2 regions of the Gordonia sp. PS3 genome follow, and region 2 is predicted to be linked to the other one. Evidence: riboswitches for the same ligand, from Rfam matches in the RefSeq annotation. Region 2 holds a riboswitch; the other holds the start of a gene.
What was found. A riboswitch is a leader RNA that binds a small molecule or an ion and turns the genes downstream of it on or off. The one in region 2 is predicted to bind cyclic di-AMP.
Positions count from the first base shown of each region.

Region 1: linked by a shared signal. The riboswitch ahead of ACE11G_RS14340 (transglycosylase family protein) and the one ahead of ACE11G_RS06880 (C40 family peptidase) in region 2 are both predicted to bind cyclic di-AMP.

Region 1 covers NZ_CP169524.1:3,108,617-3,115,599, forward strand. The annotation lists gene ACE11G_RS14315 (MFS transporter) at 1-873, shown strand, start outside; gene ACE11G_RS14320 (DUF2771 family protein) at 952-1,536, shown strand; gene ACE11G_RS14325 (cold-shock protein) at 1,559-1,978, opposite strand; gene ACE11G_RS14330 (hypothetical protein) at 2,095-2,304, shown strand; gene ACE11G_RS14335 (flavin reductase family protein) at 2,301-2,831, shown strand; cyclic di-AMP (ydaO/yuaA leader) riboswitch at 3,095-3,287, shown strand; gene ACE11G_RS14340 (transglycosylase family protein) at 3,296-3,928, shown strand; gene ACE11G_RS14345 (hypothetical protein) at 4,076-4,258, opposite strand; gene ACE11G_RS14350 (helicase-associated domain-containing protein) at 4,305-6,644, shown strand; gene ACE11G_RS14355 (DNA repair helicase XPB) at 6,694-6,983, shown strand, end outside.
Region 2 covers NZ_CP169524.1:1,484,852-1,491,834, reverse strand. The annotation lists gene ACE11G_RS06895 (glycosyltransferase family 4 protein) at 1-236, opposite strand, end outside; gene ACE11G_RS06890 (peptidase MA family metallohydrolase) at 233-1,588, opposite strand; gene ACE11G_RS06885 (C40 family peptidase) at 1,634-2,680, opposite strand; gene ACE11G_RS06880 (C40 family peptidase) at 2,769-3,344, opposite strand; cyclic di-AMP (ydaO/yuaA leader) riboswitch at 3,363-3,562, opposite strand; gene ACE11G_RS06875 (DEDD exonuclease domain-containing protein) at 4,115-5,875, shown strand; gene ACE11G_RS06870 (Lrp/AsnC family transcriptional regulator) at 5,908-6,186, shown strand; gene ACE11G_RS06865 (helix-turn-helix domain-containing protein) at 6,183-6,974, shown strand; gene trpD (anthranilate phosphoribosyltransferase) at 6,977-6,983, opposite strand, start outside.

The DNA.
Region 1 (6,983 bases), 1.6 Mb from region 2:
CTCGGCAAGTTCCTCCCCTTCCACGTTCCGGGCGCGATGATCTGGCTGGTGCTGGTCGCCGCGATGGGCGGCTACTACTGCATGAAGATCCCGTCGTGGGTGGAGGTGACCGAGGGCGAGGTCCCGACGACGATCACCTACCGCGGCAGTCCGGACGCCGAGGCCCCCACCGAGCGGGCCCACAAGCCGAGCCTCTCGAAGCGGTTGGCGGCCAAGATGCGCCAGCCGCTGGGCCGTTCGGTGGTGACCGGACTGTGGGGCAACGGAACCATCCGCATCCTGACCGGGTTTCTCACCCTGTACATCGCCTTCTACGCCAAGGCGCAGGACCACCTGGGTTCCGGCTGGGCGCAGCTGATGATGCTGGGTGCGGTGGGTGCCGCCGCCGGCGTCGGCAACGCCGCCGGAAACGGCCTCGGCACGCGGATCGAGCTGCGCAATCCCACCGCGATCGTCGTGTGGTCCACCGCGGCCACATTCGTCGGATGTCTGCTGGCCGCGATCTTCAACTCGCTGATCTTCGTCGTCGTCGCAGGCTTCATCGGCTCGGCGACCAGCGCCATCGCGAAGGTCTGCATGGACTCGAGCATCCAGGACGATCTACCGGAGGAGTCCCGGGCGTCCGCATTCGGCCGGTCGGAGACGGTGCTCCAACTCTGCTGGGTCTTCGGCGCCACCCTGGGTGTGCTCCTGCCCACCGAGCTGTGGATCGGCTTCACCGTGGTCACCGTGTTCGTCGGAATCGGTCTCGTCCAGACCTTCCTGACCAGCCGCGGTTCCACGATGGTGCCGGGCTTCGGCGGCCGCCGCCCCGATCACGCGGCCCCGACGATGCCGATCGAAGTGCCCGACCATCTGCGCGCACCGCGCTGAGCCGCGGCCGACACGCCCCTGATCGAGCCCGCACATCCCCCAGCCCCCGCCCCCTAACCGAAGGACGTATTCGACGTGATGCAACCGGGAGACAAGAAGGCCCTCGCGATCATCGGAGCCGTGGTGGTCGCGGCCCTGGTGATCATCGCCGGCGCCACCACGCTGCTCGTCCGGGGACACGAGAAGCCGCTGCCGACCATCTCGTTCCAGGCCGGCGACCACCTGACCCGGGCCGAACCGTCGTACTGGTGCTCGGTGAAGATGGACGACTGCCGACTCGTCGACCGGAACGGCAAGTTCAAGCTCCGCACCTACGACCACCCGGTCGCCATCGGCGAGCGGGTGACCCTGAGCGTTCCGAAGGAGATCTCAGACGGGCCGTGGACGCTCATCGCCGAATACGCGACACCACGGGGCATCGCACGCGTGATGTGGCTGCACCTGCCGGGCACCACTTTCACGCAGATTCTGCACAGCGAACCCGATCGGGTGCTGATGGGCGTGGAGGTGTCGTCGATCTCGGCGTACCGGGAGAAGACCCCCGGCCAGGACAACGACTCGCTCGACGTCGACCTGTCGATCCGCGGCACCTTCTCGATCCGGACTCTGCCGGTCGACTTCCGCATTCCGAACACCGCGACGCTGCCCGACCAGCGCGGCTAGCTCGGCCGGACGGAGGCCCGCCTCAGCGGTCGAGTTCGCGTGTGACGCCGCGGACGACGTCCGAGATCCGCTGGGCGGTCTTCCGGTCGGGATAGCGGCCGTTGCGCAGATCCGGCTGCACCTTGCCTTCGAGCAAGGTGATGAGATCGGCGATGAGCCCGTGCAGTTCGTCGGGCGAGAGACGCTTCGCGTCCCGCTCGCGGCGTGCCGCCTCGCGCGTGTTGCGCGCGACACTGGGCGCCGGTTCGAGGACCGTGACGCGCAGCGCCTGCGGGCCGCGGCGTCCCGCCGCCATGTCGAACTCCACCTTCTGTCCGACCTTCAGCTCCGAGACGTCCGAGGGCAGCGCGTTGGCCCGGACGTACACATCCTCGCCGTCGGTCTGCGACAGGAACCCGAAGCCCTTCGCGGAGTCGTACCACTTCACCCGGCCGGTCGGCACAGTGCTCACCTTCACAACTGATCTGGTCTGCCACAGACAAAAGCGCCTTGGCCCGATGGCAGTCCGAGCGGAGGCGCGCTGCAACAGATTCTAGCGTTCGGGCTACCGTTGACGCCATGCAGACCCAGAAGTCCTCACGCCTGCTCGGGGTCGCCGTCGTCATGTTCGGCATCGGGATGATCGCGAGCATCGCCCTGCTGTTCCCGGCGGTCCGGGACACCGGGACGGCCGTCGTCACGACCGTCTACGTTCTGGCCATGGGCGCACCGCTGGGATTGCTGCTCGGGATCGTGTTCGCCCTGCTGTCCGGCCGGCGCAGCCGGTGAACCGCATCGACCCGGACCGGCCGCTGCGGCCCGTCAGCGACGAGACCGAACTCAAACGAGCTTTCAGTTGCTTCCCGTCCGGCGTGGTGGCCGTGTGTCGCACAGGCGACGATCCCGGGGGCGACCCGATCGGGATGTCCGCCAGCGCCTTCACCACCGTCTCGCTCGATCCGCCGCTGGTGTCGGTGTGCGTCCGCAACGGCTCCACCACCTGGCCCGCACTGAGGGGCGGCACCGTCGGCGTGAGTGTCTTCGCCGCGCACCAGGGCGACGTCTGCCGCAGGCTCGCGGGGCCGCCGGAGGACCGGTTCACCGGGGTACGCCCCATCGCCGACGACTCGGGCGCGGTCTTCATTCCCGGCGCCGCCGCCCACCTGGCATGCACGGTGTTCTCAGAGATCCCCGCGGGCGACCACCTCGTGGTGCTTCTGACCATCGACGCCCTGCGCTGCGACCCGAACGTCGAACCACTTGTCTTCCACGCCAGCAGCTTCCGCGCGCTCGAAGCTCGACGCGCGCAATCCTGACATACCGGCGTGTCGGAACTCTCAATCAGGATGTGACCTTTGTCACATAACAACCCGATAACAAACGGGATACGAGACGGGTATCAGTGCCGTGAGCAGCACGGACGTGCCACGACGCCCGATCGGCCGCTTCACGCCACCTCAGAGCACCTCTTCGCATCAGATGTTCTCGCGGGCTCGACGACGTAGTGTTCATGACGGCCGCCACCCAGGCGACCACCCGAACGCCCGTTCCGCCGGTCGCGCCCAACCTCGCTCCGCCGGCAGGACACCCGCTGATGCAGTTTCAGGAGCGAGGACGGGGGACCCACAATCCTCCGGGAACCGGTCGATCACCTCGGTGGTCGGCCTTGGGGTTAAGCCCGGCAGACGTCGCACCCAGTGACGCGAGCCGGACCGGGCACCTCTCAGCCCGAACCCGACAGCTCACCTCGTAGGCGCGTGGAGAGAGGAAACGAAGACATATGTCCGGACGTCACTCGAAGCAGACGACCAATACCAAGACTTTCGCGAAGATCGCCCTCACGTCGGCCGTCATCGGCGGCGGCGCGGCCCTGATGGGCGGCGGTCACGCCTCGGCAGCGACCGATTCCGAGTGGGATCAGGTCGCACAGTGCGAGTCCGGCGGCAACTGGGCCATCAACACCGGCAACGGCTACCAGGGCGGCCTGCAGTTCAGCCCGAGCACCTGGGCGGCCCACGGCGGCACCCAGTACGCACCGAGCGCCGACCAGGCCACCCGCGAGCAGCAGATCGCCGTCGGCGAGCGCGTTCTCGCCACCCAGGGCAAGGGCGCATGGCCCACCTGCGGCGGTCCCCTCTCGGGCCCCACCCAGCGCAGCGCCCCGGCCACCCCCAAGCCGGCCAACCCGCTCGCACCGAAGCAGCAGGACGCCCCGAAGACCGGCCTGGCCAAGTCTGCCGACGCGAAGAACACCGAAGAGGCCAAGCAGCAGATCGACAAGGTCGTCAACGACTCCAAGGTGAGCCCCGAGGTGCGCAGCGCCTGGAAGGCCGCCAAGGACTCCGGCTACCAGCTCACCCCGGACCAGCTGAAGCTCTACAACCAGAACAAGGGCCTGATCAACCTCCCCTGATCACCCGAGAAGTTCATCCGAGAAGACCTCCGCTTCGGCGGGGGTCTTCTCGCATTTTGCGACCGCTCCCGCACCGACGTGACACATGACGCACGAAAACCGGCCGGACCACACGGTCCGGCCGGTCTCGGCAGAGCTCAGGTCAGGTCAGCGGTTGACGACGGTCTTCGACTGGATGTACGGCAGGCTGTCGACGGGCTGCGGCAGCTCGTAGTAATCGCCGAACGGCGAGAGCGCACCCGCCAGGTGAGAGGTGAACTCCGTCACCGCGTGCTGCTCACCGATATCCGTCGGCCAACCGTTGTCCACGTATCCACTCTTCTTAGCCACGGCCTCATTGTGCCATGCCCGCTGAACCGGCGGTACAGTTGTCCGAATGAGTCCCGACCTGCCGCTGCGCGGGTTGGCCGACGATCTCGCCGAGCGGTCCGACGATGCGCTCGTCGAGTTGCTGATCGCCCGGCCCGACCTCGCTTCTCCCCCGCCCCGCGGCACCGGTGTCCTCGCCCAGCGCGCGCTGTCGGCGGCGTCGATCTCCCTGGCGGGCGAAGGGCTCGACCTTCTGGCGGTCGCGGTGATCGAGGCCTTTCTCGACGCGTCCAGTGCGATCGGCGAACGCAAGGAACTCCTCGGGCCGGTGAGCCGGGACGCGATCGTCGCCCGTCTCGGTCGGCGGGCGCGGCGCGGCGACGTCGACGCGCGTCTCGACCAGATGGTCACCCGTGCACTGCTGTGGGGCACCGGCCCCCGCCGGCGCGGCAGGCACACCGACTGGATCGCCGGGGCGCATCTGCCCGCCGCCCTGCCGTGGCGGGCTCACAATCTGCTCGGCCCCATCGCGGAGTCGACTCCCGCGCAGATCCGCGAGCGCATCGAATCGGCCGCCGAGCGGCCCAGGGAACTGCTCACCACACTCGCCCAGGGGTCGTCTCTCGGGCGCAGTCGCGACGCCGCACCGGATGCCGATCCGAGCGCGCCGGTGCCCACCCTCATCTCACTCGGTCTGCTCGCACGGATCGATGAGCAGACCGTGGAGCTTCCGCCCCAGGTGGGACAACTGCTTCGCGGTCAGCCGCCGCTCGAGACCGCGGTCCTGCGGGAACCGCCACTCACCGGTGCGGACGGCCCCGGGCGGTTCGACGCGAAGGCCGTCGACGCCGCGGGGGCGGGCGAGGCGCTCGAACTGCTCCGTCACTCCGGCGATCTGATCGAGGCGCTCGGCACCGCACCGGCGGCCCTGCTGCGGTCCGGCGGCCTGGGCATCCGCGAACTCCGGCGCCTCGCCAAGACCACCGCCCTGACCGTGAGCCGCGTCGGCCTGCTCGTCGAGCTGCTGGCCAGGCAGCGGCTCCTCGACGCGGGTGCGCCCGACTCCGACGCGGGCGACCACCTCGCCGACGACGTCTTCGCGCCCACCGGCGCCGTCGACGCCTGGGCGCATCTGAGTTCCGGGCGACGATGGCTCGGCATGGCGCGGGCGTGGCTCGATCTGCCGCGGCAGCCCTGGCAGATCGGCGACACCGACCGCGAGGGGAACACCCTCGCTGCGCTGTCGTCCGAACTGTTCGACGCCACCGCCGCGGCCTCGCGCCGCGCGGTGCTGGCTCCGCTCGCCGACGCCGAGCCCGCCCACCCGGTGTCCCCCGAAGCGCTGACCGCGGTACTCGGATGGCGTCATCCGCGCCGTCTCCGCCGACTCAACGTGCATGTGGTGTCCGAGACCCTGCGCGAGGCGACCGAACTCGGACTCGTGGCGCACGGCTCGCTCACGACCGCCGGGCGGCTGCTCCTCGACGTTCCCGCCGACGCCGAGTCGGCGGCCGACGTGCTCGCGGCGATGGACGCGTCCCTGCCCGACCTCATCGACTACTTCCTGGTCCAGGCCGACCTGACAGTCGTGGTGCCCGGGCCGCTCGACCCGGACGTGGCCGACCGGCTCCGGTTGATCGCCGACCTCGAATCGGGCGGTGCCGCCTCGATGTATCGGATCACCGAAGACAGTGTGCGGCGCACGCTCGACACCGGCCGCACCAGCGCCGAGATCGCCACGTTCCTCCACGAGCACTCACGGACGCCCGTGCCGCAGTCGCTGACATATCTGATCGACGACGTCGCCCGCAGACACGGCCGGCTGCGCGTGGGCGTGGCGGCGTCGTTCATCCGCTGCGACGACACCGCGACGCTCACCGAGGTGCTGCGCAGCGAGGCCGCGACCGAGCTGGCCCTGCGCGCCCTGGCCCCGACGGTCGCGGTGTCGGCGGCACCGCTGCGCGATGTGATCGACCGGCTGCGCGCATCGGGGTTCAGCCCCGCGGGCGAGGACTCCTCCGGAGCGCTGATCGACCTGCGCAGCCGAGGCGTCCGCGTCCCGGCCCGCGGTGCGGCGTCGTCCCCACCGCATCGACGCGCCGCTCTCGGTCCCGGTCAGGCGCACGCCGTCGTCTCCCGGATGCGGACCGCCGACCGCGCCGCCGGACCGGTCGCCGCGGCCTCGGCGTCGGGTGCCGCCGGCGAGACCGTGTCCACGCTGATCCAACTGGCCCTGCGCACCGGGAGGCGCCTGCGCATCGGTTATGTGGACGCGCAGGGCGCGGCGAGTCGGCATGTGGTGCACGCCCGTTCGCTGGCCGCCGGACAACTGGTGGCCGACGAGGAGGGCGGCGAGCCCGACCTCCGGTTCGCGCTGCACCGGATCACCAGGGTCGAGGTGCTCTGACTCCCGACGGCAGGTGGCCGCACCGCGCCCGAACCTGGACAATGGACCGGTGACCGACGGACCTCTCATCGTGCAATCGGACAAGACCCTCCTGCTGGAGGTCGACCATCCGGGGGCGGCCGCCGCGCGGGCCGCGATCGCACCCTTCGCCGAACTCGAGCGCGCTCCCGAGCACGTCCACACCTACCGGGTCACTCCGCTGGCACTGTGGAACGCGCGGGCCGCCGGCCACGACGCCGAGCAGGTGGTCGACGCCCTCGTCACGCACTCGCGTTTCCCGGTTCCGCAGCCGCTGCTGGTCGACATCGTCGACACGATGGGCCGCTTCGGGCGGCTCCA
Region 2 (6,983 bases):
TCGCGCACGAGATTCGCGGTCCTTCGCAGCACTCCGGGAGTCGGCAGCATCAGGCTCGTGGGATGGCGGACGATCCGGTACGGAGCCGCGCAGTCGTACTCCTCGCAGCCCCGCCACGTCGGCGCGTAGACGATGACGTCCTCCGGCGGGAGGAAGGCGATCAGGTTCTCCAGGTACGACTGGATGCCGCCCGGCCGAGGCGGGAAGTCGTTGGTGACAAGCAGCGTTCGTCTCACCGGCGCACCTGGGTGCGCAGCCATGCCTGCCAGTCGGCGACCACCGTCGACTTGTCGGCACCCAGCGCGTCCTTCATCGCGTCGTCGGTGGTCGAGGTGTCTCCGCCCTTGCCGACACCGATGTACATCTTCTTGAGCTTCTCCTCGCCGAACTTCTGGCCGACGAAGGCCGCAAACGACCACGCCTCCTGATAGGCGATCCGGGCCGCGTCCGAGTCGACGGAGAACGACCCGTCCGAGGGCAGCGCCTTCGGAACGTCGCCGGCGGCCACGGCAGCGGCCAATTCCGGTGCGGCGTCGACGAAGTCCCGGTAAGTGCCCTTGCGGCCCACGTACTCCGGAACGCCCTCGGTGAGCCACAGCGGCGCGTTCTCGGCGGTGTTGAGCCGCGAGGCGACGTGCGTGAGCTCATGGCGGATCACGACGGCGAGCGCCGGCTTCGACAGGGCACGGGCGGCGGGCGTGAGCACGATCCGCTGTCCCACCACCTGCTGATTCTGACGATCGATCATGGTGTACACGGTGGCGGCGGCAGCAGCTGAGGTGTCGACCGGAACGGTCCTCGTGAGTCCGGAGAACTGAGCGCCGTCGGCGGTGGAGATCACCGCGATCCGCCGGACCCAGTCGTCGCCCCAGAACTTCGATACCTCATCCACCGCAGCGGGCAGGATTTCGGCGACCTGAGCCGCGGTCTTCTCCGCGCCCCGGTAGCACAGAACCGTCGAGGTCCCCCCGGAGGTGCGCACGTCGTTCGCCGACAGCCCCGGAAACGCCCACGGCCCCACCTCGGGTGCCTTCGGATTCTCGCGTGAGGCCTGCGACGGGTCGGGCGCCAGGCCACCGTCGCCGACGACTTTCCAGTCGTCGCCGTATCGCGCGAAGGTCAGGCTCTGGTGGAGGGTCACCGTCGGTTCGTCGAGTCCAGGCGACGACGCGCCGCCCAGCGCGTAGTCGAGATCGACGGGCGTCACCCAACTGTCGGAGGCGCCGGCCGCTTCGAGCTTCGCCTCGAAATCCGGTTCGAGAAGGTGCTCCGGACCGGTCTGGGGCGCCACTCGATAGCGGAATTCCTTGAGTTTGAGCGGCTTTCCCACCGGCGCCGATGCGAAATCGGCAGCCACGGCGTCGAGCCGATGCCGGAACTCGACGGTGGCGGCCGGATCGATGAGTTCGGACAGGCCTCTGCGGTCGCCGTTGCGCAGCGTCGACGACAGTTGGTCGAGCAGGGCGGTGACGCCGTCGTAGCGCTGCTGTTCGAACGGGTTCAGCGGCGTCGTCGCGACCGTCGGAGACGAAGAGGCCGATGGGTGATCGGCAACGGAGCCACAGGCGGTGAGCGACGCGGCAGTCACGGCCGCCAAGACAGTGGCCGCGATCGCGGCACGCTGGGGGCGCACTCAGTACCGTCGCGCGGAGTTGTACGGGCCGGCCTTGTCGATCGGCACCACCGCGACCGGCACACCGAAGGTCGATGCGTGCACCACGTAACCGTCGCCCACATACATCCCGACGTGCGTGGCATCCGGGTAGTAGATGATCAGATCTCCCGGCTCGAGGTCGTTGCGATCGACCGGGGTGCCGCCTGCGAGCTGAGCCTCACTGGTCCGCGGAATCGAACGTCCGGCCTGCTTATAGGCCCACAGCATCAGGCCGGAGCAATCGAACTGGTTCGGCCCGGTGGCGCCCCAGACGTACGGATCACCGATACGCGAGATCGCGGCCTGGACGGCCACGAGTTCCGGAGAGGTCCCCTTCGGCACGGCCCGGGGGTCGAAGTTGTACTTCGGCCCGCGCAGCGCGGCGAGCTGCTTGCCGGTCATCGACTGGTAGATGGCGCGGATCTGAACGGCTTCGATCTGCAGATTCGCCTGCTTGGCCTGCAGTTCACCGCGCTGCTTCTCCGAGGCGGCAATGGCCTGGGTCGCGGCTGCGGCGGTCTTCTCGGCCTCCGATTTGGCGGCCTTGGCCTCGCGTGCGGTCTTCACCACCGACCGCAGGTCGGCAGCCGACTGGCGGGACATCACTTCCAGACCCGACATGTTGTCGAGGAGATTCTGGGGCGAATCGCTCACCAGCATCGCGTAGAGGCGGTTGATGCGAGCTCCGCGGTAGCTGACGCGCGCGAGGGCGTCCACCTTCTTCTGGGCCGCGTCCATCTGGCCCTGCATCGCGGTGAGCTGATGGGCCGCCTTGTCGGCCTTGCGTCGTTCGACGGCGACGATGCGGCGCTGCTTGTCGTACTCGACCTGCGCGGCGTTCATCGCCTCGGAGGTCTTCTCGGCGTTCACCGAGAGCGAGCGGTACTTCGAGAGCAGTTGGTCGGGGGTGCGCGCCGGGTCGGCTGACACGGGGGCCCCGACCATGATCGTCGACGCGGACACGGCTGCCAGCCCGAAGGCGGCCGCCCGTCTGAGCGTCCGGGACGTTCGACTCTTCAACACCACTCGCACTCGATCCTTCATACCCGTGAGGGCGGGCCGGCGCACATCACGCCGTCCCGCCCTTCACCGAAGTTCAAACGGCAGTCGCTGCTCAGTAGCGGCGAATACCCGTCAGGTTCCACGCGTTCACCTTGTCGCGCTTCACCGGAACGCCCTCGGTGGACGAGTGGACGAAGATTCCATTGCCGGCGTAGATGCCTGCGTGGCCGCCGCCGTTGAAGATCAGGATGTCGCCGGGCTGGGCCTGTGCCAGCGATGCGACGGGGGTGCCGCCGCCGAGCTGACCGTAGCTGTCGCGCGGGATGATCTTCCCGGCCTGCTTGTAGGCCCACGAGGTCAGACCCGAGCAGTCGAAGGCGTTGGGGCCGGCCGCACCGTAGACGTACGGCGCGCCGATCTTGGACTCCGCGTAGCGCAGCGCCTTCTTGGCGCGCACCTGCTGCGGGGTGCCGATGTCCAGGCTCGGGGCCTGCGGGGCCTTCGGCACCAGGTTCTGCGGCAGTCCCGGAACGTCGAAGGTGCCGACGTTCGGAACGGTCACCGGAGTGGCATGTGCGGGAGCTGCGGCGAACGCCAGCGATCCGCCGATGGCGATCGAGCCGGCGAGCACTGCGGACTTGGCGGCCTTACGGCCGGCACTGGTCTGCTCCAAACTATGTTTGCCCACGAAAACACGTACTCCTTGTTGTTCTCCCTTATCGCCGACCGGGTTAGCTGTCGGGTTCGGGCCGGAAGAGATGGACCCTACGCAGGCAGAAAGAAGCCCGAAGCTTCAATCCTTGTGCGATTCACCCCAATCCGCACGCACGATTCGCATCGGTCGCACGGAGGAAGTGGTTCCCCGGTTCGCCCCCGTTGGTGAGGGCGATTAGGCGATGACCCACCGGGCACCCGGACTGCTCCGGGACATCCCTGACTGGAAGGTCTCGGAAAGATTACGAAACCCTGACAGCGATGTCCACCGGCCCGCCGTAGGCGCGCCGTCCGCTACCGGCTCACACGGCGCGGAGGCCACCCGGCCACGACTCCCGGAAAGTGTCATCACCTGCGACGACACCCCGTTTGGCCGCACCCGCGACCTCAGGGGAGATCAATTCTGTGTCAGCGAACACATCGATCGCGTCGGCGAGTTCGGCACCGGCGGGGTCAGTGTTCTCCATGACCCCATAACCGCTGGTGGGCGGACCGAAGAAGACCTGCATCATGCAGTCGCCGCAGGCTCGCGCTCGCATCGGACACCGCGCACAGTCAATTTTCATGTGATCTGCCTCTCATCATCTCGGTGGAGACGGCGAAACCGGGCAATCACGTTGTCCGCGACCCGAAGACGTCTCGTCGCCGTCGACCTCGGGTGGAGACTACGACGCCCCTACGACATCTCCGTCCGCCGAAGCGCGTCGGGCCGGGGCTGTCAGAGCCCCGCCGTACGGTTCGGCCATGACCGTCGAACAGCTGTCGTTCGCCGACCTTCCCGAGGCCGACGAGTTCACCTCCGCTCCGTTGCGGGAGACCACCTTCGTGGTGGTCGACCTCGAGACCACGGGCGGGAGTCCGGAGAACGACCGCATCACGGAGATCGGTGCGGTCAAGATCCGTGGAGGCGAAGTGCTCGGCGAGTTCGCGACGCTGGTCGACCCCGGGCGCGCGATCCCGCCGCAGATCGTCGCCCTCACCGGAATCACCACCGCCATGCTCTACGACGCGCCAGCCGTCGAGGCGGTGCTGCCGTCCTTCGTCGAGTTCGCCCGCGGGTGCGTCCTGGTGGCGCACAACGCCCGCTTCGACATGGGGTTCCTGCGGAGGAGCGCTGCCCGAGCGGGCCTGCCGTGGCCGTTCTCCGCGTCCCTGTGCACTGTGGTGATGGCCCGACGGATTCTGAGCAGGCAGGAGGCGCCGAGCGTCAAACTCTCCGCGCTGGCCGATCTGTTCGACGTCTCGGTCCGGCCGACCCACCGTGCGCTGGACGACGCCCGTGCCACGGTCGACGTCTTCCATCGACTTCTGGAGCGCGTCGGCGACCAGGGGGTGCGAACGGTGGGCGATCTGACCACGTATCTGCCCCGGGCGACGCCGGCGATGCGCGCCAAACGCACGATGGCGTCCGGGCTCCCCCATCGGCCGGGCGTCTACCTCTTCCGCGGTCCGTCGGAGGAGGTCCTATATATAGGTACCGCCGTCGACCTCCACCGTCGCGTCTCCGGGTACTTCAACGGAAGCGACACCCGCACCCGGATCGCCGAGATGGTCTCACTCGCGACCCGCGTCGATCACGTCGAGTGCGCTCATGCGCTGGAGGCCGGGGTCGCCGAACTGCGACTTCTCGGGGTCCACAAGCCGTCCTACAATCGCCGCTCCCGCAATCCGCAGCGGGGCTGGTGGATCACCCTGACCGCCGAGCGCTTCCCGCGCCTCAAGGTGTCGCGCACGCCGGGGACCGAATCGCTCGGGCCGGTGACGAGCCGGGCGGTCGCGCTGGAGGTGGCGGACGTCCTCTCCGGGGCGGCGGGGCTGCGGACGTGCGGCGCCGACCTGAAGAAGGCGAGCCACCACTGGTGTGAGGGGCCGACGGAGGCGGGACGACTGCCGGATCCGCTCGTCGCGACGCTGCCGGGAACGTGCCGCGCCGCCAGTGACCGCCCGCAGACGCTGCCGGACTACCTCTGCCGAGTCGAGGCCGTACGCGACCTGATCTCGGGACGGTCCGACTCGCTTCTCGCGGTTCTGCGCGAACGCGTCGAGTACCTGGCCCAGCAGCGCCGGTTCGAGTCGGCGGCCCGGGCGCGCGACCGACTGTCGGCGACCATCGAGACCCTCGCCCGGACGCAGCGGCTCGCGGCGGTGGCGCAGCGGCCGGAGGTCGTGGGCGCACGGCCCGACGGTGCCGGCGGCTGGGAGCTGAGCGTCGTCAGATACGGGCGCCTGGCCGGCTCCGCGCACGCGGCTCGCGGCGTGGCCCCGATGGCGGTCGTCGAACGACTCAGAGCCGCGTCCACGAGCGTGTTGCCCCCTGCCGACGACAGCGGACCGCTCGCCGGTGCGCCTGCCGAGGAGACGGCGCTGATCGAGCGATGGCTGTACGAGTCCGGTACGCGGTTGGTCGACGTGAGCGACCAGCTCTCACTGCCGATCGGCGCAGCCGAGCGCTGGCGCGACTTCGCACGCATCGCGCGATCGGCGCGCGAGGCGACGAGTCGCTAACGGCCTGGCGGCAAGCCACTAGAGTCGAGCCCATGATCACCGCCATCGTTCTCATCGGAGCCGACATCCATCAGATCCCCGAGACGGCCCAGGCCGTCGCCGAGATCCCGGGCGTCACCGAGGTGTACTCGTGCGCCGGCGACGTGGACCTGATCGCCAAGGTCCGGGTGCGCAATCACGAGGAGATCGCCTCGGTGGTGACCGGCGCCATCAACCGTCTTCCCGGTGTCCGCACGAGTGCCACGCACATCGCGTTCCGCAGTTACGCCAGCGCCGAGGTGGAGGGCGGGTTCTCGATCGGCGAGGCGTGACGCGCCCCGATGTCCCGTCCGACCGAGGCGTCCTGCACCCGGAGTCGCTTCCCGAGTTCCATCGACTTCCCGCCATCGGCGCGACGGCCGACCTGGTCCGGTGGTTCTGGATCTGCCGCTGGCAGCTGCCGACCGGCCGTGTCAGCCGCCAGGAGGTCATCGGCTTCGGCGCCCTGAATCTGGTGGTTCAGCACGATCACGTCGTGGTGGCCGGTGCGACCACCCGGATCAGTCATCGGGACCTGGCAGGAACAGGATGGGCCGTGGGAGCACTCCTGCGGCCCGCGGCCGCAGGAGCACTCCCCATCCGTCCCGCCGAACATCTCGACACCGTCACCGTGGTGTCCGCACCGGACCTGCACGCCGCGGTGAGCACCGAGATGACCACTGGAATGGGCTCCCCGCCCGACCCCGCGGCCGCTGCCGAGACGGTGGGACGGTGGCTGCGGGCTCGCGCGTCGCTCACCGACGAGGCGCTGCTCGCGAACCGCGCGGTGACCGCGCTCGAGTCCGACCCCGCTCTGATCCGGGTCGATCAATCGGCCGAACGCTTCGGGATCAGCGAACGGACCCTGCAGCGCCTCACCGCCAAGTACGTCGGCCTGTCACCGGCGGCGTTGATCCGCCGCCGTCGACTGCAGGAGGCGGCGCACCGCGTCCGGACACGGCCGGACGAATCCCTCGCCGAGATCGCCGCCGAGCTCGGCTACACCGATCACGCCCATATGACACGCGACTTCGCCTCGGTGCTCGGGTTCACCCCGAGCCGCTACCGCGCGGGAGGGTGAGATCAGCCG